One region of the Arthrobacter ginkgonis genome, then DNA from elsewhere that is predicted to be linked to it. Evidence: predicted binding sites of a transcription regulator. Region 1 holds the regulator's gene; each other region holds the start of a gene.

Region 1 (9,677 bases):
GCCAGCAGCAGGATCTCGTCAGCGGTGGAGTGCCCGCCGGCGCGGGCCTGCTGGGCTGCCACCTGCGGACAGATCACGATGTCGCCGAGCATCCCGGCGGGGGTCGGGCTGCCCGGGCTGCCCGGACGCAGCTCGTCCATCGGGAAGGACATGACGTCGGTGGGGCCGGGCAGGTCCATCCACTCCACGTGCAGCCGCTCCATCGCGTCCTCGTCCACGAAGATCACCGAGACCTCGGCCTCCGGGTGGACGTAGAGGCTGTCCAGGACGTGCCGGCCCAGGGCGGCGACGGCCTCGAGGTCGGCCTCCATGGAGGATTCGTTGTTGACTTCCACGGACACGGGCTAGTCCTCCTGGGGACGAACGGCCGCCGGTGCGGCCTTGCTGCGGCGGGCGGGACGGGGGCGGGGGGTGCGCGCGCGGGCGGACCAGGCCTCGTAGGCGTTGACGATGTCGCCGACCAGCCGGTGGCGGACGACGTCGGAGGAATCGAGCCGGCAGAAGGCGATGTCCTCCACGCCCTGCAGGATCTCGGTGACGACCTTCAGCCCCGACTTCGTGGCCCCGGGCAGGTCCACCTGGGTGACGTCGCCGGTGACCACGATCCGGGAACCGAAGCCCAGGCGGGTCAGGAACATCTTCATCTGCTCCGGGGTGGTGTTCTGTGCCTCGTCGAGGATGATGAACGCGTCGTTGAGCGTGCGCCCGCGCATGTACGCCAGCGGGGCGACCTCGATGGTGCCGGCGGCGATCAGGCGCGGAATCGATTCGGGATCGACCATTTCGTGCAGCGCGTCGTAGAGGGGACGCAGGTACGGGTCGATCTTGTCGGTGAGCGTCCCGGGCAGGAAGCCGAGCTTCTCTCCGGCCTCCACGGCGGGGCGGGTCAGGATGATCCGGTTGACCTCCTTGGCCTGCAGGGCCTGGACGGCCTTCGCCATGGCCAGGTAGGTCTTGCCGGTGCCGGCCGGGCCGATGCCGAAGATGACCGTGTGGGTGTCGATGGCGTCGACGTAGGCCTTCTGGTTGACCGTCTTGGGCCGGATGCTGCGTCCGCGTCCGGTGAGGATGTTCAGGCCGAAGACGTCCTGGGGGCGCGATTCGCGGTTCCCCTCCAGCATCCGCACCAGCTGTTCGACCACCTGCGGGGAGATGCGCGTGCCGCGCGCGGCCAGGCCGCGGGCCTCCTGCACCAGGCGGTGGGCCTTGCCGGCGTCGGCCGGGTCGCCGCCGAAGCTGAGCTCGTTGCCGCGGACGTGGAGCTGGGCCGCGGGATAGACGCCCTGGATGATGCGCAGGACCTCGTCGTGGGCACCGAGCGTTGCGACCATCTCCTCCGTGCTGTCGAAGTGGATGGGGGCCAAGGCCTGTTCGGGCTGCTCCGGCGCGGGGGCGCCGACCGCGTCCCCCTGGTTGCTGACGTCCTCGGTCATGCTGCTGGCGGGCCTCCCCGTTGGTTCGCGCCGGCGGATCCGGCCGCGGGCTTTCCCGGGCCTTTCCGGCGCCCTTCCATGGTACTTGACCTTGTCGGCGCGCCCTCGGGTCCGGCCGCCGGTGCGTGATTTGGAACACGGTGGTTGTCCGGACCCCCGCACTTCGGAAGACTGGCCTCCAAGGACACGGCCCAGTCACGGGCGGATGCTTTGGTATCGCTTGTGCAACGTTCCGGGCACGGGCGCCCCGGCGAGCAGGACCCGGTCGGCGGGCTGTGCAAAGCTGGATTGTCCGCATCTTGGCTGTCCGATTTTTCGCAGGAAGGAATGACCTTTGACCCGCCGCCAACCCCGCCTCAGGCCTCGCGCCCGTGCCGCCACGCTGGCGCTGGCGGCGTGCCTGGCAATGGTTTCCGCCTGCGCGGAGGGGCCCGGAGGGGCGGCCGCCACGATGCCGGCCCCGACCGAGGCGTCGCAGAAGGTGCCCGCGGCGGCCAGCGGCACCGCCCTGGAACCGGTCGCTTCCCGCGATCTCTCCCCCGTCTACTGGCTGGGCGAACGCGATTCCACCGTCTACCTCTACCGCGAGTACGTGCGGGCCGAGGACCAGGGCGATCCGGTGACCACCAGCATCAAGCACATGCTGGAGCAGCCGCCGGAGGACCCCGACTTCTTCAACGTGTGGAGCCCGGCCAGCCGGATCGGGACCTCGATCTCGGCCGACAACGTGATCACGGTGGACCTGTCAGCGGACGCCTTCGCCCGGCGGCTGGACGCGGGGCTCGCCCAGCGCGCCATCCAGCAGCTGGTCTTCACCGCCACGTCGGCCGCGGCCAATGCGGGCCTGCTCGGCGGCTCGTCCGCGCAGGTGGTCCTGCTGGTGGACGGGCATGCCGACTACGAGGCCTTCGGCCACGTCCCCCTGGACGGCGCGATGTCCCGGGACGCCACGTTCTGTGCCCCGATCTGGGTCCTGGACCCGGGGCAGGACCGGGTCGCCGCGGACAACGCCGTGCGCATCCACGGCTACGCCGCCAAGTTCCCCGCCGGGACGCGCTGGGAGGTGCAGCGGACCGGGAGCGAATCGGACACGGTGGTCGCCTCCGGCGCCGTGGAGACCGGGGAGGCGGACCTGGGCGCCAACGAATTCGAGATCTCCCTGGCCCTGCCCCGGGGCAGCTACCGGCTGGCGGTCTGGGGGACGCCCTCCACCGGCACCGAGCGCCTGGCCGAGGACACCAAGGACTTCACGGTTTCGGGAGACTAGCGCCCGAGGGCCCCGCCCCGAGCGAAGCGAGGACGCTAGCCGCTAGCGCGCGGCAGCAGCCCCGCGCTTTGCCCGTCAGTCCAACAGGCCCGCAAGGTGGCGCACCAGGACCAGCGCGGCCGGACCGGCCGTGGAGGCCCGCAGCACGTGGGAGCCCAAGCGCGCGGCCACCGCCCCGGCGCCGGTGAGCCGTTCCACCTCCGCGTCGGAGATCCCGCCTTCGGGGCCGACCACCAGCAGGATTTCGCCCCGAAGCACCTCCGCCGGGGCGGGGGCCTCCGGCGACTCGTAGCGGGCGCGTTCGGCCATCCAGTCGGCGACGACCGCTCCGAGCGGGCGCTCGGCCTTCTCATGCAGCACGATCGCGAGCCGTTCCGCGGCGGCGTTCCCGCCGTCGGCCGCGCAGCGCCCGGCCAGCTGCGCCGTCGTCAGGACGGGCTCGACGGCGGGCAGGCGGGAACGGCGCGACTGCTTGAGCGCGGCGCGCACGGTCGACTCCCATTTGGCCTGCCCCTTGGCCGCGCGGTCGCCCTGCCAGCGCACGACGCAGCGTTCCGACTGCCACGGCACCACCCGGTCGATGCCCAGTTCGACGGCGGACTCGACGGCCTGCAGGTCGCGGTCGCCCTTGGCCAGGGCCTGGACGAGGACAGTGGAGACGGCGGGTTCCGGGTCGGTGTGCAGCTCATCGACGCGGGCGTCGAGCCCGGCCTTGGCGGTGGCGGTGACGGTGCAGACGGCGCGGCGGCCCAGCCCGTCCACGAGGTCGATGGCCTCCCCGGCCCTGACCCGCTTGACCGCGACGGCGTGGTGCCCTTCGGGTCCGTCGAGGGTGAGCGTGTTCCCGACCCGGACCCCGTCGAGGGCGCCGGGCCCGGCCAGGAACGACTGATTGCTCATCAGCCGCGCAGCTTGTCGCGCAGGCGGGAGAACACCCCGCGGTGCTCGAAGCGGCCCTCGGCGACGTGGTCCCCACGCAGCTCGGCCAGCCGCTCCAGCAGCTCGCGCTGCTCTCCGTCGAGCCGGGTCGGGGTCTCCACCTGGATGGTGACGATCAGGTCCCCGCGGCCGGTGCCGCGCAGGCGCGGGACGCCGAGCTGGGACAGCCGGACGTTCTCGCCCGACTGGGTGCCCGGATCCACGGTGACGGTCTGGCTGCCGTCGAAGGTGTCCAGGGAGATGTCCGTGCCGAGCGCGGCGGCCGTCATGGGGACCTTCAGCGTGGCGTGCAGGTCGTTGCCGTCGCGCTCGAAAACCGGGTGGCGGCGCACGTCGATCTCGACGTAGAGGTCGCCGGCCGGGCCGCCGCCGGGGCCGGCCTCGCCCTGCCCGGCCAGGTGGATGCGGGTTCCGGTACCGACGCCGGCGGGCACCTTGAGCTGCTTGCTGACGCGCTGGCGCACCCGGCCCTGGCCCATGCACTCGTTGCACGGGCTCGGCAGCGTGGTCCCGTAGCCGCGGCAGGCGCTGCAGGTCTCCACCGACATCATCTGGCCCAGGAAGGAACGGACCGGGCGCTGGACCTGTCCCCGCCCGTGGCAGATGGTGCATTCCTCGGGGTGGGTGCCCGGCCGGCAGCAGCTGCCGTGGCAGGTGGGGCACGTGACTGCGGTTTCCATCTCCAGCGGGTACACGACGCCCTGCACGGCGTCCTGCAGGTCGATGGTCGCGGTGATGAGCGCGTCGCGGCCACGGCTGGTCCGGGACATGGGGCCCTGCTGGCCTCCGCCGGCGCCGAAGAACTGCTCGAAGATGTCGGTGAAGCCGAAGCCCGCCCCGGCGCCGCCCGCGCCGAAGCCGCCGGTCCCGTTCTCGTTGCCCGTGGCGTCGTAGTTGCGCCGCTTCTCGGGGTCGGAGAGGACCTCGTAGGCGCGGGTGACCAGCTTGAACTGCTCGGCCGCATCGTCGCCGGGATTCACGTCCGGGTGCAGCTTGCGGGCCATCTTGCGGTAGGCCTTCTTGATTTCCTCGGTGCTCGCGTCCTGCGTGACGCCCAGGACGTCGTAGTGGGTGCTCACAGTCTTCGCTGTGTCCTTTCGTGAGGGTGAATTCTTGGTGCGCGGGGCCGGGTCAGCCGGCCAGGATCCGCGACAGGTAGCGGGCCACGGCACGCACGGCCGCGATGCTGTTGGGGTAGTCCATGCGGGTCGGGCCCAGCACGCCGACCTTGGCGGTGGAGCCGGCGACGTAGCCGGTGGCGACCACGGAGGCCTCCGCGAGGCTGCCGTGGGCGTGCTCGCTGCCGATGCTCACCGAGATCCCGTGCGCGTCCTGCTCCATCTCGGAGAACAGGCGCAGCAGCACCACCTGTTCCTCCAGCGCCTCCAGGACCGGGGTGATGGTGTGGGAGAAGTCGCCGGTCGCGCGGGCCAGGTTCGCGGTGCCGGCCATGATGATGCGTTCGACGCCGCTGTTGCGTGCCAGCGCGCCCAGCGCGGCGGCCAGCTGGCCGCCGGCCGGCGCGAGCCGGGGCGGCAGCTGGTCCGCGGCGGCCTGGCACAGGTCGCGGACATCGTCCATGCGGCGGCCCGCGGCGGCCGTCAGGAACGCGGACTTGAGCTCGTGCAGGTCCGCGTCGGTGGTCTCCGGGGCCAGCAGCGCCACCCGCTGCTCCACTTTCCCCGTGGTGGAAATGAGCACCACGAGCGCCTGGCCGGCGCCGAGCCCGACCAGCTCGATGTGGCGGACCTTGGCGTCGCTGAACCGCGGCACCTGGATGACGGCGACCTGGTGGGTCAGCTGGGCGAGCAGCCGCACCGTGCGGTCCAGCACCACGTCCATGTCGTCCGAGCCCTCCAGCAGCGACTGGATGGCGCGGCGCTCGGCCGGCGAAAGGGGCTTGACGTCCTCGATGCGGTCCACGAAGCGGCGGTAGCCCTTTTCGGTGGGAATGCGCCCGGCCGAGGTGTGCGGGGCGACGATCAGCCCCTCCTCCTCGAGCGCGGCCATGTCGTTGCGGATGGTTGCCGCCGAGACCCCGAGCCCGTGCCGGTCCACGAGGGCCTTGGAGCCCACGGGCTCGCGGGAATGTACGTAGTCCTCGACGATGGCCCTCAGGACCTCAAGCCGCCGCGGTTCGGACATGGTCCCGCCCTCCGTGCTCTCTCGGCCGAGGCCTTAGCACTCGACACGTTCAAGTGCTAAGTCTAATACGTCCGGCCCGTTGTTAGCATGGGGGCCGCGCGCACGCTGGCGGCGGGCGGAACGGCGGGCGGAACGACGCCGGCCGAGGAACGGAAGGCGAGGGCGGGACATGGGCACGTACGACTGGGGCGCGCAGGAGATCGGGGCGCCGAAGCGGCGCGAACTGCGCAAGGTCCCCGCCGCCGTCGGGCTGCTGCTCGAGGACGTCCAGACCGGCTGGGTCGGCGAGGTGGTCCGGGTCGAAAAGGCCGGCGGCATGCGCGTGGTGGCCCTGGAGGACCGGCACGGGCGGACCAAGTCGTTCCGCACCGGCTTCGGCTTCCTGCTCGAGGGCGAGCCGGTCGAACTCGTGGACCCCGCCGTCGCCCAGGCGGCCGCGCCGGCCGCGAAGGCCGCCCCCGCGCGCAGCGCCTCCGGCTCGGTGGTGGTGCAGAACCTCAAGGCGCGCACCGCCCGGGCCAGCCGCATCTGGGTGGAGGGCAAGCACGACGCCGAACTGGTGGAGAAGGTCTGGGGCCACGACCTGCGCGTGGAGGGCATCGTCGTCGAGCCGCTGCACGGCGTCGACGACCTCGCCGCCGCGGTCCGCGACTTCTCCCCCGGCCCGGGCCGCCGGCTCGGCATCCTGGTGGACCACCTGGTCGCCGGGACCAAGGAGGAACGCATCGCCGCCGCCGCGATGGCGGTGCCCGGAGCCCGCGGCAACGTCCTGATCGTGGGGCATCCCTACGTCGACGTGTGGCAGGCGATCCGCCCCTCCGTGCTCGGGATCCCGGCCTGGCCGGTGGTCCCGCGCGGCACCGACTGGAAGACCGGCATCCTGCGCGGCCTGGGCTGGCCGCACCGGACCCCGGCCGACGTGGCGCTGGGGTGGAAGCGCCTGCTCGGGAACGTGCGCACCTACGCGGATCTGGAGGCGTCGCTGCTGGGCCGGGTGGAGGAAGTCATCGATTTCCTGACCGCGGACGAAAGCCGCCGGGACGGCGGCTAGCGTCTACCGGGCTCCCCCGACTCGCTGCGCTCGCCGCGGGTCCCGCGCCCGGTAGACTTGGCGGGCAAGCAGGAGAACTAGTGGAGGATGCAAGCGTGACCAACGGGCACCCAGACAAGACCGCCGACGGGGCGGAGGCTGCCGGCCGGTTCGAGGGTTCGTCGCCGGCGCCGCTGCCGCTGACCCCCTCCGAGGACCGCCAGTGGGCCATGATTTCCCACTTCGGCTGCATCCTGGGCTTCATTCCCGCGGCCATCATCTATTACGTCTACCGCGACCGCGGTCCGTTCACGGCGCAGGAGTCCAAGGAGGCCCTGAACTTCGCCCTCCCGCTGACGGTGCTGGCGATGCTGGCCAACTTGCTGGCGCTGATCCCATTCATCGGCGGGTTCTTCGCGATCCTGGCCGTCGGGATCTGGCTGTACCTGACCGTCTGCGGCGTGATCGCCGGCATCGAGACCAACAAGGGCCGTCCATACCGCTACCTGCTGAACTTCCGCATGATCAAGTAGGCGGCCCCGCCGTCGAAAAAGCCCCCCGACGCCCGCGTCGGGGGGCTTTTTCGACGGCCGGAAGTCCGGCGCAGCCAGCCGTCCGTCGGGGCTAGAAGTCCAGCAGCCGGCGCACCACGGCGTCGGCGAGCAGGCGGCCCTTCAGGGTCAGCACCACCCGGCCGGCGAACGCGGCCGCCGGGTCCACCAGCCCGTCGGCGATCAGCCCGGCGACGGCCTTGCGGCCCTCCGGGCGCAGGCGCGCCGTCGGAAGCCCCTCGACGATGCGCGTGAGCAGCATCGCCTCCTCCAGGTAGCGCGCCTCCGCGTCGGGCGTTTCGCGGCCCGCCGCCGGGGACGAGCCGGAGTCGATGCGCTGCTGGTAGGCGGCCGGGTGCTTGACGTTCCACCAGCGCACCCCGCCCACGTGCGAGTGGGCGCCCGGGCCGGCGCCCCACCAGTCGCCGCCGGACCAGTAGGCCAGGTTGTGGCGGCAGCGGGTGGCCTCGCCCCGGCTCCAATTGGAGACCTCGTACCAGCCGTAGCCGGCGGCGGTGAGCATCTCCTCGGCGAGCAGGTACTTGTCCGCGTGGTCGTCGTCGTCGATGTCCGGGACCTCACCGCGGCGGATGCGCGCGGCCAGCCGGGTCCCCTCCTCGATGATCAGCGCGTACGCGCTGATGTGGTCAGGCGCGTAGGACAGCGCTTCCTCCAGGCTGCGCCGCCAGTCCTCCAGCGACTCCCCGGGGGTGCCGTAGATCAGGTCCACGCTCACGTCCAGCCCGGCCTCCCGGGCCCAGCCGACGGCCTGCCCCACGCGTTCGGGCCGGTGCGTGCGGTCCAGGACCTTCAGCACGTGCGGGACGGCCGACTGCATGCCGAAGGAGACGCGGGTGAATCCGGCCTCGGCCAGGGTGCGCAGCGACTCCGGCGTCACGGACTCCGGGTTGGCCTCGGTGGTGACCTCGGCGCCGGGCTCCAGGCCCCACGTGTCGCGGATGGTCCCCAGCACGGCCGCAAGGTCCGAGGCGGGCAGCAGCGTGGGTGTTCCGCCCCCGAAGAACACGGTCCCCGCGCGGCGTGCGGGAAGCCCGGAGGCCTCCAGCGCGGCTGCACCGAACTCGATTTCGCGGCTGGCCGCGGCGGCGTACGTGTCCTGGCTGGAGCCGTGGCCGAGTTCCTGCGCGGTGTAGGTGTTGAAGTCGCAGTATCCGCAGCGCACCGCGCAGAACGGGATGTGGACGTAGACGGAGAACGGGCGCTCCCCCGCACCGTCGAGCACGGTGGGGGGAAGCAGCCCGTCCGCCGGGGCGGGGTCGCCCAGGGGCAGCGCGCCGGCCATGGTTCCTACTTCTTCTTGTCCTTGGATTCGTCGGAGGACAGCGCGGCGATGAACGCCTCCTGGGGGACCTCGACGCGGCCCACCATCTTCATGCGCTTCTTGCCTTCCTTCTGCTTCTCCAGGAGCTTGCGCTTGCGGGAGATGTCGCCGCCGTAGCACTTGGCCAGCACGTCCTTGCGGATCGCGCGGATGCTTTCGCGGGCGATGATGCGCGAGCCGATCGCGGCCTGGATGGGCACCTCGAACTGCTGGCGCGGGATGAGCTCGCGCAGCTTCTGGGTCATCATGACGCCGTAGGAGTAGGCCTTGTCCTTATGGGTGATGGCGCTGAACGCGTCCACCTGCTCGCCCTGGAGCAGGATGTCCACCTTCACCAGGTCGGAGATCTGCTCGCCGTCGGCCTTCCAGTCCAGCGAGGCGTAGCCTCGGGTCTTGGACTTGAGGACGTCGAAGAAGTCGAAGACGATCTCCGCCAGCGGGAGCCAGTAGCGCAGTTCCACGCGGTCCTCGGACAGGTAGTCCATGCCGCGCATGTGCCCGCGCCGGGACTGGCACAGTTCCATGATGGCTCCGACGAACTCGTTCGGGGCCAGGACCGTGGCGGCCACCATGGGTTCGTGGACCTCGAGGATCTTGCCGCCCGGGAACTCGCTGGGGTTGGTGACCGTGATCATCTTCTTGTCCTCGGTCTTGACCTCGTACACCACGTTCGGTGCGGTGGAGATCAGGTCCAGGTTGAACTCGCGCTCCAGGCGCTCCCGGACGATCTCCAGGTGCAGCAGCCCCAGGAAGCCCACGCGGAAGCCGAAGCCGAGCGCGACGGAAGTCTCCGGCTCGTACACCAGGGCCGCGTCGTTCAGCTGCAGCTTGTCCAGCGCGTCGCGCAGCGCCGGGTAGTCGGAGCCGTCGAGCGGGTACAGGCCGGAGAACACCATGGGCTTGGGGTCCTGGTAGCCCCCGAGCGACTCGTTGGCCGGCTTGGCCAGGTTGGTGACGGTGTCGCCGACCT
Region 2 (9,737 bases), on a different contig from region 1:
CGCCCGAGCCCGATGCCCGGTGGCGGGGCTACGCTGGCGGCGTGGCAATTCTCATCGATCCCCCGTTCTGGCCGGCCCACGGAACGGTGTTCTCGCACCTGGTCTCCGACACCTCGCTGGAGGAACTGCACGCGTTCGCCCGGGCCGCGGACCTGCCCGAGCGGGCGTTCGACCGGGACCACTACGACGTGCCGGAGCGCCGCTACGCGGACCTCGTCGCCCGCGGGGCGCTCCCCGTGCAGGCCACCGAGCTGGTGCGCCGGCTGCTGCGCAGCGGCTTGCGGGTTCCGGCCCGGCAGCGTCCGGAGAAGCTGGACGGGATCCTCGCCGCCGCCTGGGAAAGGCTCGCCCCCGGGCAGGGCCGGATCGGCGCGGAGCTGATCGAACGCTGGTCGGAGCCCCACCGCCACTACCACGACCGCACCCACCTGCTCGCCGTCATCCGGGCCCTGGACCTGCTGGCCGGCCGGCACGGCGAAGACCCCGGGGACGAGCCCAGGGTTCCGTGGCTGGCGGCGTGGTTCCACGATGCCGTCTACCGGGGCGAGGCCGGCCGGGACGAGGAGGAGTCGGCCGGGCTGGCCGCCCGGTTGCTGTCCGCCGCGCGGTTCCGCACCCCGGAGATCGACGGAACCGTCCGGCTGGTGCTGCTGACGGCGGGGCATGCCCCCGGTCCCGATGACCCTGCGGGGCTGCTCCTCTGCGACGCGGACCTGGAGGTGCTGGGTCGCTCCCCCGCCGACTATCTGCGCTACACGCAGGCCGTGCGCCGCGACTACGCCCACGTGCCCGGCCCGGCCTTCGCCGCGGGACGGGCCGGGGTGCTGCGGGCGCTGCTGGCCCTGGACCCGCTCTACGGGACGGCCACCGCCCGGCGGCTGTGGCAGGACAGGGCCCGGGAAAACCTCGCCCGCGAGCTGGAGTCGCTGGGCGGGAGGTAGCTCCCGCGAAACGCGCAATCTGCTGAAACACGCAAGGCCGCGGCCCCGCAAAGGGGACCGCGGCCTCGTGGTGCGTTGAGGGCTCGGGAGGCTTAGAAGCCGCCCATGCCACCCATCTCGTCGGCGCCCGGCATGGCGGGGCCGGCCTTCTCCGGCTTGTCGGCAACGACGGCCTCGGTGGTCAGGAACAGGCCCGCGATGGACGCTGCGTTCTGCAGCGCGGAGCGGGTGACCTTCACCGGGTCGTTGACGCCGGCGGCCAGCAGGTCCTCGTAGACGCCGGTGGCGGCGTTGAGGCCGTGGCCGGACGGCAGGCCCTTGACCTTGTCGGCGACAACGCCCGGCTCCTGGCCGGCGTTGAAGGCGATCTGCCGCAGCGGAGCCTCGATGGCAACCTTGACGATGTTGGCACCGGTGGCCTCGTCGCCAACCAGCTCGAGGTTCGCGAAAGCCTTGGCGCCGGCCTGGATCAGGGCCACGCCGCCGCCGGCGACGATGCCCTCTTCCACGGCAGCCTTGGCGTTGCGCACGGCGTCCTCGATGCGGTGCTTGCGCTCCTTGAGCTCGACCTCGGTGGCGGCACCGGCCTTGATGACGGCCACGCCGCCGGCCAGCTTCGCCAGGCGCTCCTGCAGCTTCTCGCGGTCGTAGTCGGAGTCGGAGTTCTCGATCTCGGCGCGGATCTGGTTGACGCGGCCGGCGATCTCCTCGGCGTCGCCGGCACCTTCGACGATGGTGGTCTCGTCCTTGGTGACGACGACCTTGCGGGCCTGGCCCAGCAGGTCGAGGGTGGCGTTCTCCAGCTTCAGGCCGACCTCTTCGGCGATGACCTGGCCACCGGTGAGGATGGCGATGTCGGCCAGCATGGCCTTGCGGCGGTCGCCGAAGCCCGGGGCCTTGACGGCGACGGACTTGAAGGTGCCGCGGATCTTGTTGACGACCAGGGTGGCCAGGGCCTCGCCCTCGATGTCCTCGGCGATGATCAGCAGCGGCTTGCCGGACTGCATGACCTTCTCCAGGACGGCAACCAGGTCCTTCACGTTGGAGATCTTGGAGTTGACGATCAGGATGTACGGATCCTCAAGGACCGTCTCCTGGCGCTCGGCGTCGGTGACGAAGTAGGCGGAGATGTAGCCCTTGTCGAAGCGCATGCCCTCGGTCAGCTCGAGGTCCAGCCCGAAGGTGTTGGACTCCTCGACGGTGATGACGCCTTCCTTGCCCACCTTGTCCAGGGCCTCGGCGATGAGCTCGCCGATCTGCGGATCGCCGGCGGAGATGGAGGCGGTGGCCGCGATCTCTTCCTTGGTCTCGATCTCCTTGGCGGCGGCCAGCAGCTCGGCGGTGACGGCCTCGACGGCCTTCTCGATGCCGCGCTTCAGGGACAGCGGGTCGGCGCCGGCGGCAACGTTGCGCAGGCCTTCCTTGACCAGGGCCTGGGCCAGCACGGTGGCGGTGGTGGTGCCGTCGCCAGCGACGTCATCCGTCTTCTTGGCAACTTCCTTGACCAGCTCGGCGCCGATCTTCTCGTACGGGTCCTCGAGCTCGATCTCCTTGGCGATGGAGACACCGTCGTTGGTGATCGTGGGGGCGCCCCACTTCTTCTCCAGGACGACGTTGCGGCCGCGCGGGCCCAGCGTCACCTTAACGGCGTCGGCCAGGATGTTGAGGCCGCGCTCGAGACCGCGGCGTGCTTCCTCGTCAAATGCAATGATCTTGGCCATAGCGGCTTGTGGTCCTTTCGGGACGGTCATGCGTTGCGTGGACCACGGCAGCGCCCGCGACGGACGGGTCCGGAACGGCGTGTTCGGCACGCCGCCCGCGGGCCCTCGCTGCGCCAGGTCCGGGGGTCACCCGCCATGCCGCAACGACGGCTTTCCCACCGGGGGTTAGCAGTCGAGGCATGTGAGTGCTAACTCCAATTATTGGCACTCTAGGCCAAGGAGTGCAAGCCATGGTTTCCGCCGGGGGCGAACCGCGTCACCCGTAGCTGCGGCCCAGGACCACCGAGATCTCGACCGGAATGTTGGGTGTCTGGTACACCGTGGCGATGCCCAGGACGCGGGCGGTCTCCAGCGCGGTGGCGCGGGAGGCGTCGCTCTTGTAGTAGACCACCGAGGCGTCGACCTTCTTGGTCCAGTTGCCGGCCGACAGGGAGCTGAATCCGCTCCCCTGCAGCTTGGCGAGCCCGTTGCCGGCCAGGCCGCTGATGCTCGACCCGTTGTAGACACCCACGGCCGCCGCGTAGTTGACCGCGACGGTGGCTTCCTTCGTTGCGCTCGGGGTGGCGGAAGCGCTCGGGGATTCGGCGGCCACGGGCTCGGAAGCGTCCGCGGGTTCGGCGGACTCGGATTCTGCGGATTCGGATTCGGCAGGTTCTGATTCCACCGCTTCGGACTCGGCCGGTTCGCTGGTACTGGAGGCGGCCGCCGTCGTCTGCGCGGCCACGGCGGTGGCGTCGGTGCCCAGGACGCGGGGCAGGACCAGGAAGGAAACCAGCCCGACGACCAGCGCCAGGACGCCCACGCCCATCAACAGCCCGAGCCCGGAGCCTCCGCCCTTCACGGCGGGCTGCTCGCGATGCACGCCTTTGCGGTCGGTGAACTCGGGAGTCCTGTCGAATTCGTCGCGCGGGTACTTGCTCATACCTGTCCTTGTTCGTGGTTCATTCCCAGAGTGCATGCCCGTGGTGCATGCCCAGACGCGGGCCCTCAGAACAAAGCCCTCCGAACGAAGCCCTGCCCACGAAATCCCCGGAACACGCTGCCCGGGAACACCGCGTCGAGGGCACCCGGGGCCTTGGCGCTACGCCTCGGGGGCGGAGCGTCGGACCGTCCGGGCTCGATGCCTGGTTGTTCGTAGTCTACGCAATCTCTTCACCAGCATCGGGTCGTAGGCCAGCGCGGCGTCCGTGTCGATCAGCGCATTGAGCAGCTGGTAGTAGTTCGCGGAGGACAGTCCGAAGAGTTCGCGGATGGCCTGTTCCTTGGCCCCCGCGTACTTCCACCACTGCCGCTCAAGGGCCAACATCAACTGCGCCCGTTCGTCGAGCTCGCTGGATTCGTCGTACTCGAAATCCAACTCGATCGCTGCTGCAGCCACCACGTTCCCCTCGTATTGCCGCCGGTGAATCCTTCCCGCCCATGGTACGAGCCCGGAATCCGGGTTGTCATATGGGCCCGGACCGGCCGGCAGGCAAGAATGGTCGCCATGAGCGACGCACAGGATGCCCTCTTCAGCTTCGACGGTAGGCCCGACGGCCTCGGCGATGGATCCGATCCAGCGCCGTGGCCCTTCGCCGCCGGCCTGGAAGCGGCGGTCCAGACCGGAGCGGTGCATCCGAGCTGGGCGCCCGGACTGGCGCCGGTGGACGGGCGGCTGCGGTCCATCGCGGCGGAACTGGAGGCCCGGCGCGCCGCCGGCGAGCGCATCCTGCCCGCCCCGGAGCGGGTCCTGCGCGCCTTTTCCGCGCCGCTGGACCGGGTGAAGGTGCTGATCGTGGGCCAGGACCCCTACCCGACGCCGGGCCACCCGGTGGGGTTGAGTTTCGCGGTGGACGCGCACGTGCGGCCCCTGCCGCGCAGCCTGGCGAACATCTACCGGGAGTTGGCCGACGACGTCGGCGCGGAACCGCCGGCACACGGGGACCTCTCCGCGTGGGCGGACCAGGGGGTGCTGCTGCTGAACCGGGTGCTGACCGTGGGTGCGGGCGAGAGCGGATCCCACCGCGGGCTGGGCTGGCAGAAGGTCACGGACGCCGCGGTCGCGGCCTTGGCCGCCCGGGGCGGGCCGCTGGTTTCCATCCTGTGGGGCCGCGACGCGCAGGCCCTGGCCCCGGCGCTCGAAGGGACCGCGGTGATCACCAGCGCGCACCCCTCCCCGCTCTCGGCCAGCCGCGGTTTCTTCGGTTCCCGCCCGTTCAGCCGCACCAACGACCTGCTGGCCGGACAGGGTGCGGCACCGGTGGACTGGCGCCTGCCGGCGGCGCCTTAAGTAGATCCGGCACCGGCCACAGGTGGCCGGTGCCGGATCTACTGCCGATCGGATCCACTGCCCATCAGCGCAGGGCGCTTTAGCGGCGGCGGATGCGCCGGCGTTCGTTGCCGTGCCAGCCGCGGGTGAGCGGACGGGCCAGCGTGTCTCCGAAGACCACCCCGCCGGCGATGGCCAGGATGATCGAGAACGCGTTGAACATCTGCACCAGGCCGGTGGTCACGTCCTCGGGTTGGATCGCGATCCCGTACATCGCCCGGAAGATCATCAGGCCCGGCAGCAGGAACACGATCGCCGGAACCGCGACCACCAGCTGCGGGGCACCCATCCGCAGCGCCACCCAGCGCCCGGCCGCGCCGATCGCGACGGCGGCCAGCGCCGGGGCCAGCCGGTCCCCCACCCCGAGCGCCTGCACGCCGAGGTAGACCAGGTACCCCAGCAGCGCGACGCCGGCCGTGGGCACCAGCATCCGGCGCGCCGTCTGTTCGGAGACCGCGCCGAAGATGACCGCCAGCACCATGAGGACCGTCAGCAGCCATCCGGGATAGGGCACCGTCTCGATCGAGGCGACGTTCAGCTCCTGGGCGCCGGCCAGCGTGCCCAACACCAGGGCGGTCATGATGCCGGCGACCAGGGCCGCGTAGATGATCAGGGCGGAGAAGAACCGGCCCGCGGCGGTGACGGGGAAGCCGTTGATGGCGTCCTGCACGGAGGAGACGAAGCGCGAGGACGGCAGCAGCAAGATGATGCCGCCGGCCACCACCATGGCCGGGGAGATCGGCACCGAGAGCACCCACAGCAGCAGGGCGATCCCGGTGACCACGAAGGCGCCCGCGGCGGTGGAGAAGAACTCCGGGATGCGCCAGCGCCCGGCGAGCTTCGCGACCTGCGAAACCACCAGCGAGGACAGGAACGCCGTTACGGCCCCCTGCCAGGTGCCGCCGATGAAGAGCACGAACATCGCCGCGAACGCGCCGCCGGCGGCCGTGACCATCCAGCGAGGGAAGGGCTTGGGGCGCCGGACGATCGAGCGCAGGCGTTCGACCGCCTCGCGCCGGGTCACCCCGTCCGCCACGATGTCCGTCACCAGTTGGTGGACCAGGGCCAGGCCCGCGTAGTTGTTGGTCCGCGAGCGGACCACCCGCAGAAGGCTCATCGGAACCGCGTCATGCGGGGCGTAGTTCAGGTGGATGGACTGGTTGGTGATATCCACTTCGACGTTGCGCAGGCCCAGCGACGCGGTGACCGCGATGATGCTGGTTTCGGCCTCCAGGGCGCCGGCGCCGTAGCGGAACATGGCTTCGGCCAGGTCCAGTGCGAACTCGAGGGTCTTGCGGGCGCTTGCGTCCTGCGTCCCGACCTGGATGGTGGGGTTGGCGTACGGGCTGCCGACCAGCCGGTCCACGATCGAGAACGCCTGCGTGGGCGGGGACTCCGAGTTCATCAGCCGCCCGAGCAGCCGCCGTCCGTGATCCTTGCCGGCAGCCGCGGCGTCGGCAGGCGCAGCGTCGGCAGCGGGAACGCCGGACGGGGTCCGGCCGGGCGCGGGCCTGCCGGGGACGACGCCGGAGCGGTCGGCGGTACCTGGGCTGCGTGGCTGCTTGGCGGAGGCGGGTCCCGGCGGCACGATCGGGCGTGCCCCGGTGCTGGGGAAGTCGGCCGGGGCCGGGACGGGGGCGGACCGCTGCCGGCTGCGCCTGCCGACGCGCTGCAGGGCCTGGGCCCGGGGGTTCGGATCGGCCGCGGGACCCGGGTTCGCGGGGCGTTGTCCGCCCGCGGATTCCGGGGCTGGGGCGGTGTCCTTGGGCTCTCCTGTGGACACTGCTGCTCCTGTTCTGTGTGGTGCTTGGAACCACTGTAGCGAAGGCGCATTCTGGGTGCTGAACCGCCCGCGGCGGCCCCGAAAAGCGAGGCGGGGAATAGCGTCGCCCATCCCGTGGTTATTGCATGCGATTGCATATTTCTACCGCTATTTCTACCGTCCGGGAGGAACCATGGACCACCTGCTTGAGATCGGCGTCGAGACGTTCGGCGACGTTACGGAAGACGCCGACGGCCAGCCGATGCACCACGCGGCGGTGCTGCGCAACGTCGTCGCCGAGGGCGTTGCCGCGGAGGAGGCCGGCCTGGACTTCTTCGGCGTCGGCGAACACCACCGCGAGGACTACGCCGTGTCCGCCCCCGAGGTGGTGCTGGCCGCGGTGGCCGCCAGGACCGAGCGGATCCGGCTCGGGTCCGCCGTCACCGTGCTCAGTTCCGATGATCCGGTGCGGGTCTTCCAGCGCTTCTCCACGGTCGATGCCCTCTCCGGCGGACGGGCCGAGGCGATCCTGGGCCGCGGCTCCTTCATCGAGTCCTTCCCGCTGTTCGGCTACGACCTGAAGGACTACGAGATCCTGTTCGAGGAAAAGCTGGCGCTGTTCGCGCAGCTGCTCAAGGAGGACTCCGTCACCTGGTCCGGCAGCACCCGGGCGGCGCTGAGCAACCAGCGCATCTTCCCGCCCACCGAGCAGGGCATGCGGGCCTGGGTGGGGGTGGGCGGCAGCCCGGAGTCCGTGCTCCGCGCCGCACGGCACGGCCTGCCGCTATTCCTGGCCATCATCGGCGGCAACCCGCTCGCCTTCGAGGGCCTCACCCGCCTGTACCGGCGCACCCTGGAGCAGGCCGGGCACGCCGAGCAGCCGATCGGCGCGCACACCCACGGCCTGGTGGCGGACACGGACGAGGAGGCCCTGGAGATCCTCTGGCCGCACTACAAGCGGACCATGGACCGCCTCGGCGCCGAGCGCGGCTGGCCGCCGGCCTCCCGGCTGCGCTTCCAGGCCTCGGCCTCCCCGAACGGGAACCTGGTCATCGGGTCTCCGGAAACGGTCGCGCGGAAGATCGTGCGCATCTCCCAGGGCCTGGGCCTGTCCCGCTTCGACATCAAGTACAGCGCCGGGACCCTGCCGCACGCCCCGATGATGCGCAGCATCGAACTGCTCGGCACCAAGGTGAAGCCGCTGGTGCTGGACATGCTCAATTCCTAGCCCCGCAATTCCCAGCCCCGCCATTCCCGGGACAGTTCCGCGGGGCGGAAGGAGGGGCACGACGGCGGCGCGCGCCGCCGTCGTGCCCCTCGCCGGGGCGGACCCCGCGTCGGAACCCTCTGGAACGGCGAAAGGCCCCCGCAATGCGGGGGCCTTTCCTGTGGTGGTTCTTAGCAGACTCGAACTGCTGACCTCTCGCGTGTGAAGCGAGCGCTCTAACCAACTGAGCTAAAGAACCGGGCTTGTCAGCCCGTCGGGCGTACCTTGAAAGGTTAGCCGAGGGGTGGCCGCGACGCCAAATCGGGGTGCCCGGGCGGCGGCGCGGGGCGAAAATCCCCGGCTCCGGCACGCCGCGCCGGCGCCGTTTCAGGCGCCGTTTTACAAGCCGCAAATCAATGCGCTATCTTCGCTGTGGCCGCCGCCGATGCGGCCGAAACTGGGCCCTACAAGGAAGCTGCCGGACTCCACCGGCACCGGTCCCCTAACGGCCAAAGAACCGGCCCGGCGTACACCGGGAACCCCTTCTTTCGTTCGCTCTTAAAGCACCACATAGAGGACCGCTCCCAGTGCATCCCGTCATCGACTATGCCCTCTCCTACGCCCCGCCGACCGCCGCGGAACGCGAGGCACTCTCGCTGCTCACCCCCGACGCCGGGCCGCGCTGGCACCAGAAGCTGGACCACGCCCTGCTGACCGTCACCGCACTGCATTCCGGAACCCCCGTGGGCCTGGGCGTGCTGCACGCCTCGGTGACCGCCCCGACCGGGGTCGACTCCCCCGTGGAACTCGGCGCGATGTACGTGCACCCGGCCTACCGGAGGCTGGGGATCCGCGAGCGCATTGCCGCCTCAAGGCTGACCTACGCGCTGTCCACCGGCGGGACGCCCATCACCGTGATCGACAACCGCAACGAGGCATCGTGGCGGCACTTCGAGCGCTCGCCGCAGTGGGCCGTGGAGAAGGAGTACACGGGCTGGTTCACCGGATTGCCGATGACCATTTGGGTGGCCACGGAATCCGCCTGGTACCGCACACTCAAGGCCCCGCCCGTGACGGGCGGGGCCTTGAGGGAAGGGGACCTGCTGGAAAGCGTCTAGGGCCTACGGGCCGAACGAGCCGGAGGGAACCATCGTGGCGAGCACCAAGAGGAGGATCATGCCCACGATGGAGAGCACGCCGAGGATGGTGCCGATCCAGCCGGTAACCTTGCCGACGGTGGCGGCGGTGTTCAGCCGCTCGGCCTGCTTGGCCTTCACGATGGCGATCGGCCCCAGGATGACGCCCACGACGAACAGGGACAGGATGCCCAGGATCATCGAGGTCTGGGCCAACTGCTGGCCGCGCAGCTGATCGGGCGAGTTCTGCGCCTGGAACGGTTGGCCGGGCTGCGGGTATTGGGCTGGCTGGGACATGGTTTCCCCCGATGTTTTTGCGAGTGGTGGACCCTGAAAACCCTACCCGCACCGCAGGCCGGGGCGCCGGAATCCGCCGCCCCGGCGCGTTCCGGCACGAAGCCCGAGGCTTCACGCGGCACCGGGACTTCCCGCGGCGCCGGGGCTTCAGCGGCAAAGGCTTCACGTGCCACAGCACCGTTCTGTACGGTGAGCCATGGCCACTATGCACACCCGCAGCAACTCCACCTTCCCCGCCAGGCTGGTCCAGACCGGCGCCGCCACGGCGGCGGCCGCCGTCGTCGGGGCCTGGGCCACCAATCCGGACGGCGCATGGTACCGGTCCCTGACGCTGCCGTCCTGGCAGCCGCCGCGGACCGCCTTTC
Region 3 (9,737 bases), on a different contig from region 1:
ACGAGGAACTGGGCCAGGTCCTCGGCGATCTCGGTCGGCACGTTCAGCTCGCCGTCGAAGGAGTCGTAGTCGCCGGTGCCGTGGGCCTTGAAGCCGATGCAGAACGGGGGCATGAGGTCCTGGAAGAACCCGTTGTAGTGGTCCGGGCCGAAGTTGACCACCAGGTCCGGATCGAAGTCCTTGACGAATGCGCGAACGTGCTCGAAGGATGCCTCGACAGCGGCCTTCACCTCTTCCGGCGGGTTCGTGTGTTCCAGCAGAGGGCTGTGTGACATGCACACCAAAGCCTGCTTCATGGCATCGCTCCTTCGACTTGCCTGCGTTTTCTTCCCGCCGGTCGGAGTCCCTTGGGGGGACGCGCCGCACCGGCGAGGGGCGGGGTGTTGAGGGGCCGGCGGCGCCGACGCCGCCTTTCCCGTGTTCCATTGGACCCCCCGCGGAGGGGTGGGTGCACCCTCGCGTTCCGCTGGATGGTACGGATCGGAAAATTTCCGCTGCCCGCGGGTGGCGGTCCGGGGCGGAACGGCGGGCGCTGCGGCGCGGGCCGGGGTGGCGGGGCGCGTTGAACAAAATATGCAGAGCTGCAAAAATGCACCAATGCAGAATTTTGAGCCGGGCAGGCGGGAACGCCAGCGGGCTGCCACGTGGGCCCGGATCCACGAGGCGGCGGTGACGCTGGTGCTGGAGCAGGGCCTGCCGGAGGCGACCACCGCGGCCATTGCGGAGCGGGCCGGGGTGTCCGCGCGCACCTTCTTCAATTACTTCCCGACCAAGGAGGATGCGGTCCTCGGTACCCGCGAGCCCACGCTGCCTCCCGAGCTGTTCGAGGAGTTCCTGGGCGGGGAGGCCGACCTGCTCACGCGGACCGTGCGGCTGCTGGCCGGGGTGCTGCGCACCAGCACCGACGCGGGGGAGGCGTTCCGCCGCCGTCGCGAACTGGTGCGGACCTTCCCCGAGCTGCGCCGGCGGACGCTCCAGCACGTCCAGGCGGCCGAACGGCTCTTGGAGTCGGCGTTGGCGGAGCGGCCGGAAGCGGTGGCCGCCGAGGCGGAGTGGGCCGGACTGCGCGACGCCGGGAACGTCCAGCCCGCGCTGCTGATGCTCGCCGGAACCATCACCCGCTTCGTATTCACCCGCGATCCGGAGGGGTTCAACGCCGACCACCGCGGCGCGGTCGACGCCGCGGTGGAGGTCTTCCGCGACGTCTTCGGGGCCGGCCGGGCTTAGCCGTTCAGCACCCGGACCGGTGCCCCGTCGAGCCAGGCGGCGACATCCTCCAGCGCCTGCCCGTAGAAGATCCGGTACTGTTCGCGCGTCACGTAGCCCAGGTGCGGTGTAAGCACGGTGCGCGGAGCGCCCAGCAGCGGGTGGTTGGAGGGAAGGGGCTCGGCATCGAACACATCGAGGGCCGCGCCGCCCAGCCAGCCCTCGGCCAGGCCGCGGACCAGGGCGTCGGTGTCGACGAGCGGACCGCGCGCCGTGTTGACCAGCAGCCCATCCGAGCCGAGGAGCCGCAGTTCCGCCTCTCCGACCAGCCCGCGGGTGCGCTCGGAGAGACGCACGTGCAGCGTAACGATGTCCGCCTGCTCGAACAGTTGCTCCTTGGTGACCAGCTGCGCCCCGGCCGCGGCGGCGCCCTGGGCGTCGAGGTTCTGGCTCCAGGCAATCACCTCCATCCCGAACGCCTGGGCGTAGCCGGCGATGCGTGTGCCGATCTTGCCCAGGCCCAGAATGCCGAGCGTGCGGCCGGCCAGTTCTGATCCGATGCCGGTCTGCCAAAGCCCCGCGCGCAGGGCCTCCTGCTGGGCGGGGATGTCGCGGACCGCTGCCATAAGCAGCGCCCAGGCCAGTTCCGGCGCGGCGGTCGGGGAGCCGCTGGTCCCGCTCACCGTGACGCCCAGGTCCCGGGCCGCGTGCATGTCGATCGCCGCGTTGGCCATCCCCGTGGTGACCACCAGTTTCAGGTCGGGCAGACGCTCCAGCACCTCCCGCGGGAAGGCTGTGCGCTCGCGCATGGCGACAACGGCGTGAAAGCCCTGCAGGGCGGCAACGGCCGCGTCGGCGGAGGCGAAGGGGTCGCTGAAGAACGTGGTTTCCGCGCGCCCGGCCAGATCCTCCCACGGCGCCATGTCCCGTGCCACGCCCTGGTGGTCATCCAGGATCGCCAGCCTCGCCGTCAATCGCTTCGCCATGCCCGATGCCCCGTTTCGTAGATGCCGGTCCTGTCCCGATGCTATGTCACAGCGCAGAACAGGACAGCGCAGGACAGGGCGCGGCAGGTCCCCGGTGCGGGTGCCCCGCGCCGGGGGCGTCGAAGTCCGTTGCGCAACGGGTCGCGGCCCTGTTTGGGAGCGGAAAAATGGGCCTCACAAGCTCTGGCACTCTCGGCAGGAGAGTGCTAGAACAGAGGTGGCGGAGCCGCATGGACCGCCACCGAAATACGAGCAAAGCCAGGGAACCGACGACGGTTCCTAGACTCCAAGGAGTTGATCGTCATGGCAACGAATTTCGATCCGTTCCGCGAACTGGACCGGATGACCAGCACGTTTTTCGACACCCGCTCCGCGCTGCGCGAGATGCCGATGGACCTGTTCAGGGAGGGTGACCACTACATCCTCAACGCCGACCTGCCGGGCATTGACCCGGGCTCGGTGGACATCGACGTCGATGGCCAGTTGCTGACCATCCGCGCCGAACGGACCTTGGCCAACGCCGAGGGCGTCAAGTGGATCACCCGGGAGCGCCGCGGAGGCAGCTTCCTGCGCCAGCTGAGCCTGGGACAGGGCCTGGACACCGAGGCCATCTCCGCCCGCTACGAAAACGGAGTGCTCAGCGTGACCATCCCGGTGCGCGAGACCAGCAAGCCGCGCAAGATCGCCGTGGAGGCGGGAGGCGCCGGCCGGGAGGTCATCGAGGGCAAGGTCACGCATGGGGCGTTGGGGTCCCGCGAGGGCGAGACCGAGCAGGGTTCCGCGGGAACCCGCGAAGGTGGCGCCAAGAAGGGCCATAAGGAAGGCTAGCGCCGGCCGCCGGCCCCGGCCCCAGGCGCCGGGCAGCGACGGGCACCCGGCACTGAAAAATGCCGGCAACGACGGCGGCCTGCCGCCCCCAAGGGGCGGCAGGCCGCCGTCGTGCGTGGATCGCGCGGCTACTTGCCTAGCTTGCGCTCCTTGAGCACGTAGGTGAACGTCGAGTGCACCAGTTCCTTGCCGTCGGCGTCGGCGACGGAGACCTCGGCGACGACCACGGAGCTGCCGCCGCGCAGGATGCGGGCCGTGGCGATGGCGGGGGACGACTTGGAGTTGGTCATGAAGTTGATGTTGGACTGCACGGCCAGCGGGAACTGGCCCTGGTCGGCGAAGACCTGCATGGCCAGGAAGGTGCCGGTGATGTCCGCGGCGCCGAACAGCGCGGCCGCGGAGAACATGCCGTTGGCCTGGGCGAGCTGGTCGGTCAGCGGCATCGAGAAGCTCATGGAGTCCGCGGTGACGGCGTGCGGCCGCAGACCCAGCGTGAAGGTGATGTCCTCGAAGCCGAGGCGGGAACGGAACCCGTCCCAGACGGCGGTGAATTCTTCGAGGGTGGCGGGGATGGCCATGCTTCTCCTTAGGAAGGCTCAGGTGGGGGCGCGGTAAGGCTTGCGTTCACCGTAACGGGGTCGGCGCCGGCCCCGGGAGGGCGGGTGCCGTCAGGCAGCACGGGCGGCCACCCACCGCCGGGCAACTGCCACCAGGCGACCAAGGGCCCCGGCGGTGGGTGCCCCGCGAACGGTGCCACTGGTCTCAGGCGAACGGATCGTCGAGGTGCATGGCCGGAGGCGGTTCGGAGTAGCTTTGGGATACCCGGCCCCACACGAGGCGTTACTCCAGAGAGGACCCGCGATGCGCAAGAATCCGGCAGGCAGGAACCTGGCAGGCAGGAACCAAACAGGCAAGCACCAGGCAACCGCGCCCCAGGCAAGCAGGTTTACCAAACTCCTTTACCGCCCCTTCGGGCTGCTGTCGGGCGTGCTCGGCGGCCTGATCGCCAGCCTGGTCTTCCGCCAGGGGTGGAAGCACGCCACTCCCTACGGGCAGGTGCAGGAGGATCCGCCCAAGGCGCTCAGCACGGCCTACTCGCTGAAGGAGATCCTCATCGTCAGCGTCATCCAAGGCGCGATTTTCGCCCTCGTCAAGACCCTCGTCGACCGCGGCGGGGCCCGCGTTTTCGAGCGCCTCGTCGGCAAGTGGCCGGGCGACTAGCCTGTGCCCGGCCGCAGGTGGACCGGCCGGTCCGCCGGTCTGCCTAGACCGGGCGTCTCCTGAGGAGGAACCGGCAATGTTTGAAGCTCCGAGTATCGTGTTTGCGGCAGCGGGAGCGGCTGTCTTCGCCGCGGCGGTTCTGCCCCGGCTCCTGAGCCGGGCTCCGGTGTCGATGCCGATGGTGTTCCTGGCGGCCGGGGCGCTCACGTTTGGCCTCCTTGGGCATCTGCCGGACCCCGACCCTCTCGCGTTCCCGGAATTCACGACGCACCTGACCGAGGTCTGCGTGATCATCTCGCTGATGGGTGCCGGGCTCGCGCTCGACCGCCCGATCGGGTGGCGCCGGTGGGCCACGACATGGCGCATGCTCGGGGTGGCCATGCCGCTGTGCATCCTGGGGCTCACGCTGCTGGGTTTAGGGGTGCTCGGCCTCGGTCTTGCCGCTGCGCTGCTGGTCGCGGCGGCACTCGCGCCGACGGACCCCGTGCTGGCCTCCGAGGTGCAGGTCGGAGAGCCTGCGGACGAGGAGGAAGGAACCGACCGGGAGGACGAGATCCGCTTCGGACTCACCTCCGAGGCAGGATTGAACGACGGGCTCGCGTTCCCGTTCGTCTATCTGGCCATCTCCATCAGCCTGGTGGGGGTCGAGCCCGCCGCCTGGTTCCGGGAGTGGTTCGCCGTCGACGTCCTCTGGAGGATCGGGACAGGCGTGCTGGTGGGCGTGTGCATGGGTAAGCTCCTGGCCTTGGTGTTCTTCTCCTCGAGGCACAAGAGCATCCGTCTGGCCGAACACTCCGAAGGTTTCGTTGCCCTGGCGGCGACGTTTCTGGCCTATGGCACCACGGAGCTCATTGAGGGATATGGCTTTGTCGCCGTCTTCGTGTGTGCGGTGACAATCCGGGCCGCAGAGCATACGCATGGCTACCACCGCGTGCTGCACAGCTATGTCGAGCAGTTGGAGCGCCTGATGACCGTCATCATCCTGGTGTTGTTCGGCGGCGCGATCGCCCGTGGCCTGCTTTCCGGAATCGGCTGGCCCGAGGTCGCCGTTGCCCTGGCGTTCCTGCTGGTTGTCCGTCCCCTGGCCGGCTGGATCGGCCTGGCCGGCGGCAAGACCGGACCGCGGGAACGCATCGCCATAGCCTTCTTCGGCATCCGTGGGATCGGTTCGCTCTACTACCTGGCGTACGCCTTGGGCGAGGGAGGGTTCGGCGGCCAGGCCGAGCGTCTGTGGGCCATTGTGGGGCTGGTGGTTGCCTCGTCCATTGTGCTTCACGGGGTGACCACCGCGCCGGTCATGAACCGGCTGGACAGGCTCCGTGAACGCGAGGCGGTTCGGAAGTTCGGTGACGAGGGCCAAGCCCCCAAAACTGCCATCTAGGACCATCCGAAAACGCCCAACGCCTGAAACAGGACAGGCCCCCGGCAGCCAACAAACCGGGGACCTGCTCCTGCACCACAGCCCAATCAGGGCTTATTCATCTAGACGGCGGAGGCGGCGCGCTCGGCGTCGGCCGTGGCCTTGCGGGCGGCGCGGCCGCGGGTTTCCTTAGACAGGAAGACCGACAGGGCGGCGACGGCGATCAGGATGATGAAGTAGACCGCGATGTTGCCGGTGCCGTGGCCGTTCTCCAGGCCGACCAGCCAGGTGGCCATCAGCGGGGCGGTGCCGGCGCCGAGGACGGAGCCGAGCTGGAAGGTCAGCGAGACGCCGGTGTAGCGGTCCTGGGTCTCGAACTTCTCGGCCAGGAAGGCACCGATCGGCCCGTACATGGAGGCCTGGATGATCGGGTTGCCGACGATGAAGGCCAGGGCGATCATCCAGAAGTTGCCGGAGTTGAACAGGGCGAACATCGGGAAGACCAAGACCACGGAGATGCCCGCGCCGAACAGCATCACCGGGCGGCGGCCGAAGCGGTCGGAGAGCCAGGCGAAGAACGGGATCGCGAAGATGTGCAGGAAGGAGGAGAAGGTCAGCATCATCAGCGCGGTCTGGCGGTCCATGGCACCGGTGGCGACCACGTAGGGGACCATGAACACGGCCAGCAGGGCCTGCATGAACAGCGGGCCGGCGGCGGCCAGGATGCCGTAGAGGCTGGAGAGCGGGTACTTCTTGAGCACGCGCAGGATCGGCACGCCGGTGTGCACCTCGCCCGCGGCCTGGGCCTTGACGAAGTCCGGGGACTCGGTGACGCGGTAGCGCATGTACAGGCCGATCACCACGAGTGCGGCGGAGAGCAGGAACGGGATGCGCCAGCCCCAGGCCAGGAACTGGTCCTCCGGCAGGCCGGCGAAGAGGCCGAGCACCAGGGTGGCCAGCACGGAACCGGTGGGCCCGCCCGTGACGGCGATCGAGGCCGCGAAGCCGCGGTTCTTCTCCTTGACGTGCTCGGCGGCCATCAGCGTGGCGCCTGCCCATTCGCCGCCGACGGCCAGGCCCTGGATGACGCGCAGGAACACCAGCGTCAGCGGGGCCGCGATGCCGATCGTCGCGTAGGTCGGCATCAGGCCGATGCACACCGAGACCATGCCCATCATCATCAGGGTGATGAAGAGCATGTTCTTGCGGCCGAACTTGTCGCCGAAGTGGCCGAAGAGGATGCCGCCGACCGGACGGGAGATGTAACCGGCGAGCAGGATGACGAAGGACAGCGTGGTGCCCAGCGTGGGATCCATGGTCTTCGGGAAGAAGAGCAGCGGGAACACCAGCCCGGCGGCCGCGCCGTAGAGCAGGAAGTCGTAGTACTCGACGGTGGAGCCGAGGAAGCTGGAAACCAGCGCCCGGCGGCTGTCTTTCTGGGTCGGCTCGGTTGCCGGCACTGCAGGGGTGGACTGTGCCATGACTACTCCAAAAGGTGCACTGCGGTGTGCGCTAAGTGAAAACGGGTTCCCCACGAGTGTGGATCGTGTGACGCCCGCCACCAATCCGGCGTGCCGTTGTATGGAACGGGAAATCCGCCCCGGCCACGCTTTTCCTCCAGTGGCGCCCCGCTCCCGGAGGTGCGCCCCGGGCCTACTTCAGCCCCAGCCGCAGCGCCCCGTCCAGCCGCACCACCTCGCCGTTGACCATCGGGTTCGAGGCCAGCGCCACCACCAGGTCCGCGTATTCGGAGGGCTTGCCCAGCCGGTTCGGGAACGGCACGGAGGCGCCGATGCCGGCCTTCGCCTCCGCGGAGAGGATGTCCATGAACGGGGTGTCGAACACGCCCGGGGCCACGCCCAGCACGCGGATCCCGTGGCGGGACAGGTCGCGGGCCGCCGGCAGGACCATCGAGTTGATGCCGCCCTTCGCGGCCGCGTAGGCGACCTGGCCCATCTGCCCTTCATACCCGGCGACGGAGGAGGTCAGTACCACCACGCCCCGTCCGCCGTCCGGGTCCGGTTCGTTGGCGTCCATGGCGGCGGCGCCCAGCCGCAGCACGTTGAACGCGCCGACGAGGTTCGTCTCCAGCTGGGCGCGGAAGGTATCCACCGGGTGCGGCCCGGAGCGGCCCAGCGTCTTGGCGACCGTGGCGCTGCCGGCGGCCGAGACCACCGCGCGCAGCCCGCGCGGGGCCTGCGCGGCCAGTGCGACGGCGGCACGCACCTGCTCCTCGTCCGTGACGTCGGTCGCGGCGAACCGGCCGCCGATCTGGGAGGCCACGGCTGCGCCCTTGCCGGCGCTGCGGCCGGCCACCACGACGTGCGCGCCGAGCGCGGCAAAGGCCCGCGCGGCCTCGGCGCCGAGCCCGGAGGTGCCGCCGGTAACCAAGACGCCGGAATCATTGAAAGGGGAGGTTTTTGTCATGCGTTCATCTTCCCCGGGGCCGCCGCCCGCGTCCCGTCCCGGTTCCGGCGTTCGGCACGCGAAGTGCCGGGCTCGGTGCGGCGGGCGGTTCCGCGCGCAGGCGGCCCGCTCCGCCGTCGTCCTCAACGGAGTCGTCCTCGCCGGGCCGGCGCTCGCGGAGCGGGGCCCTCGGCCACTAGTCTGCGGAACGGGGATTTGACAAACGCCCCGTCCCAAGGTTCGGCACGGGGGCTGGCGGCGCGAGGCCGCGGTGGTGTGCTATGGATGCAGACACCCCCCCACATCACTGAGTCCAATGGAGGATTGATCGGGATGACCACCACGGATTCCTGCGAACCGACGGCGAACGCGGCCATCGGGCGCATGCCCCGGCCCGAGGAACTGGCCACGAACCTTGACGTCTCGACGCTGGTCGATTCCGACGGCGGCCTGATCGACCGCTCCATCTACACGGACGAGGGCCTGTACAAGCAGGAGATGCGCCGCATCTTCGCCCGCAGCTGGCTGTTCCTGGCCCACACCAGCCAGTTCAAGAAGCCCGGCGACTTCTTCACCACCTTCATGGGCGAGGACCCCATCATCGTCACGATGGACAAGAAGAAGAGCATCCGGGCGTACCTGAACTCCTGCCGCCACCGCGGCGTGCGCGTCTGCCGCGCCGACGCCGGGGCCACCAAGATGTTCACCTGCACCTACCACGGCTGGTCCTTCGACCTGGAGGGCGCGCTGCAGTCCGTGCCGAACGAGCAGGCCTACCCGGAGGACTTCGACAAGAAGGACTGGGGCCTGATCGAGGTTCCGAACGTGGCCATCTACAAGGGCCTGATCTTCGCCAACTGGGACCCGAAGGCCGAGCCGCTCGAGGACGCCCTGGGCGACATGCGCTACTACATGGACGCCATGCTGGACCGCGACCCCGAGGGCACCGAGGTCATCGGCGGCGTCATGAAGTGGGTCCTGGAGGGCAACTGGAAGCTCGCCGCCGAGCAGTTCGCCACCGACTGGTACCACGTGAACATGTCCCACGCCTCCGCGCTGATGGTCCTCTCGCCCACCGGCAAGGGTCCCAAAGCCGATATTGCCGCGACGCCGGGACGCCAGTTCGTGTCCCCCAAGGGCCACGGCGCCGGCTTCCCGACGCACCCGAAGTCCCGCTTCGACGCGAAGGCGGTGCACGAGCACTACGACTACGCCGCGCTGCGCGAGCGCCTCGGCGACGCGGCCGTCGAGGGCCCGATGACCACCGGCCACGCCACGGTCTTCCCGTCCTTCTCCTACCTGCCGGTGAACGGCTCCATCCGCGTATGGCACCCGAAGGGCCCGGACAAGATGGAGGTGTGGGCCTGGATCCTGGTCGACAAGTCCATGCCGGACGAGGTCAAGGACGCCCAGCGCCTGTACAACCTGCGCACCTTCGGTCCCTCCGGTATCTTCGAGGCCGATGACGGAGAGAACTGGTCCGAGGTCCAGGCGATCTCGCACGGCTTCGTGACCAACAACGTCCCGCTGAACTTCCAGATGGGCATCGGCAGCGAGCGCGAGGACGGCACCTACCCGGGCCAGACCTCCGAGCTCTACTCCGACGCCGCGGGGCGCGGGTTCTACCGTCATTGGGCGACGCTCATGAACGAGCCCGCCTGGCACGAAAACAAGAACAAATAGCCCACTAACACCCCAAGGAGAAATCCAGTGAGCGACGCCATCAACAT

The links. The regulator HrcA, encoded in region 1, represses chaperone genes, less so after heat shock. The targets are predictions, from matches to a motif close to TTNGCACTCGNNNNNNNCGAGTGCNAA.
Region 2: a site for HrcA is predicted at 2,828-2,854, ahead of groL (chaperonin GroEL). Genes of this name have one in related genera too.
Region 3: a site for HrcA is predicted at 2,376-2,402, ahead of ABD912_RS09050 (Hsp20/alpha crystallin family protein). Genes of this name have one in related genera too.

What each region holds. Positions count from the first base shown of each region.
Region 1 is NZ_BAABEO010000019.1:368,668-378,344, forward strand. Features, by position in the region: gene ybeY (rRNA maturation RNase YbeY) at 1-341, opposite strand, end outside; gene ABD912_RS14795 (PhoH family protein) at 345-1,433, opposite strand; gene ABD912_RS14800 (GerMN domain-containing protein) at 1,768-2,700, shown strand; gene ABD912_RS14805 (16S rRNA (uracil(1498)-N(3))-methyltransferase) at 2,776-3,600, opposite strand; gene dnaJ (molecular chaperone DnaJ) at 3,600-4,718, opposite strand; gene hrcA (heat-inducible transcriptional repressor HrcA) at 4,771-5,784, opposite strand; gene ABD912_RS14820 (DUF3097 family protein) at 5,954-6,835, shown strand; gene ABD912_RS14825 (DUF4870 domain-containing protein) at 6,931-7,347, shown strand; gene hemW (radical SAM family heme chaperone HemW) at 7,439-8,668, opposite strand; gene lepA (translation elongation factor 4) at 8,674-9,677, opposite strand, start outside.
Region 2 is NZ_BAABEO010000035.1:23,218-32,954, reverse strand. Features, by position in the region: gene ABD912_RS22440 (DUF4031 domain-containing protein) at 42-941, shown strand; gene groL (chaperonin GroEL) at 1,034-2,662, opposite strand; gene ABD912_RS22430 (LytR C-terminal domain-containing protein) at 2,919-3,584, opposite strand; gene ABD912_RS22425 (DUF3263 domain-containing protein) at 3,744-4,040, opposite strand; gene ABD912_RS22420 (uracil-DNA glycosylase) at 4,149-4,931, shown strand; gene ABD912_RS22415 (threonine/serine exporter family protein) at 5,011-6,753, opposite strand; gene ABD912_RS22410 (LLM class flavin-dependent oxidoreductase) at 6,926-7,960, shown strand; tRNA gene ABD912_RS22405 (tRNA-Val) at 8,122-8,198, opposite strand; gene ABD912_RS22400 (GNAT family N-acetyltransferase) at 8,527-9,057, shown strand; gene ABD912_RS22395 (DUF4190 domain-containing protein) at 9,061-9,372, opposite strand; gene ABD912_RS22390 (TspO/MBR family protein) at 9,569-9,737, shown strand, end outside.
Region 3 is NZ_BAABEO010000011.1:104,765-114,501, reverse strand. Features, by position in the region: gene ABD912_RS09065 (3-carboxyethylcatechol 2,3-dioxygenase) at 1-296, opposite strand, end outside; gene ABD912_RS09060 (TetR/AcrR family transcriptional regulator) at 598-1,227, shown strand; gene ABD912_RS09055 (D-2-hydroxyacid dehydrogenase family protein) at 1,224-2,192, opposite strand; gene ABD912_RS09050 (Hsp20/alpha crystallin family protein) at 2,496-3,020, shown strand; gene ABD912_RS09045 (PaaI family thioesterase) at 3,149-3,598, opposite strand; gene ABD912_RS09040 (DUF4235 domain-containing protein) at 3,882-4,241, shown strand; gene ABD912_RS09035 (cation:proton antiporter) at 4,318-5,622, shown strand; gene ABD912_RS09030 (MFS transporter) at 5,724-7,082, opposite strand; gene ABD912_RS09025 (SDR family NAD(P)-dependent oxidoreductase) at 7,255-8,028, opposite strand; gene ABD912_RS09020 (aromatic ring-hydroxylating dioxygenase subunit alpha) at 8,341-9,690, shown strand; gene ABD912_RS09015 (bifunctional 3-phenylpropionate/cinnamic acid dioxygenase ferredoxin subunit) at 9,718-9,737, shown strand, end outside.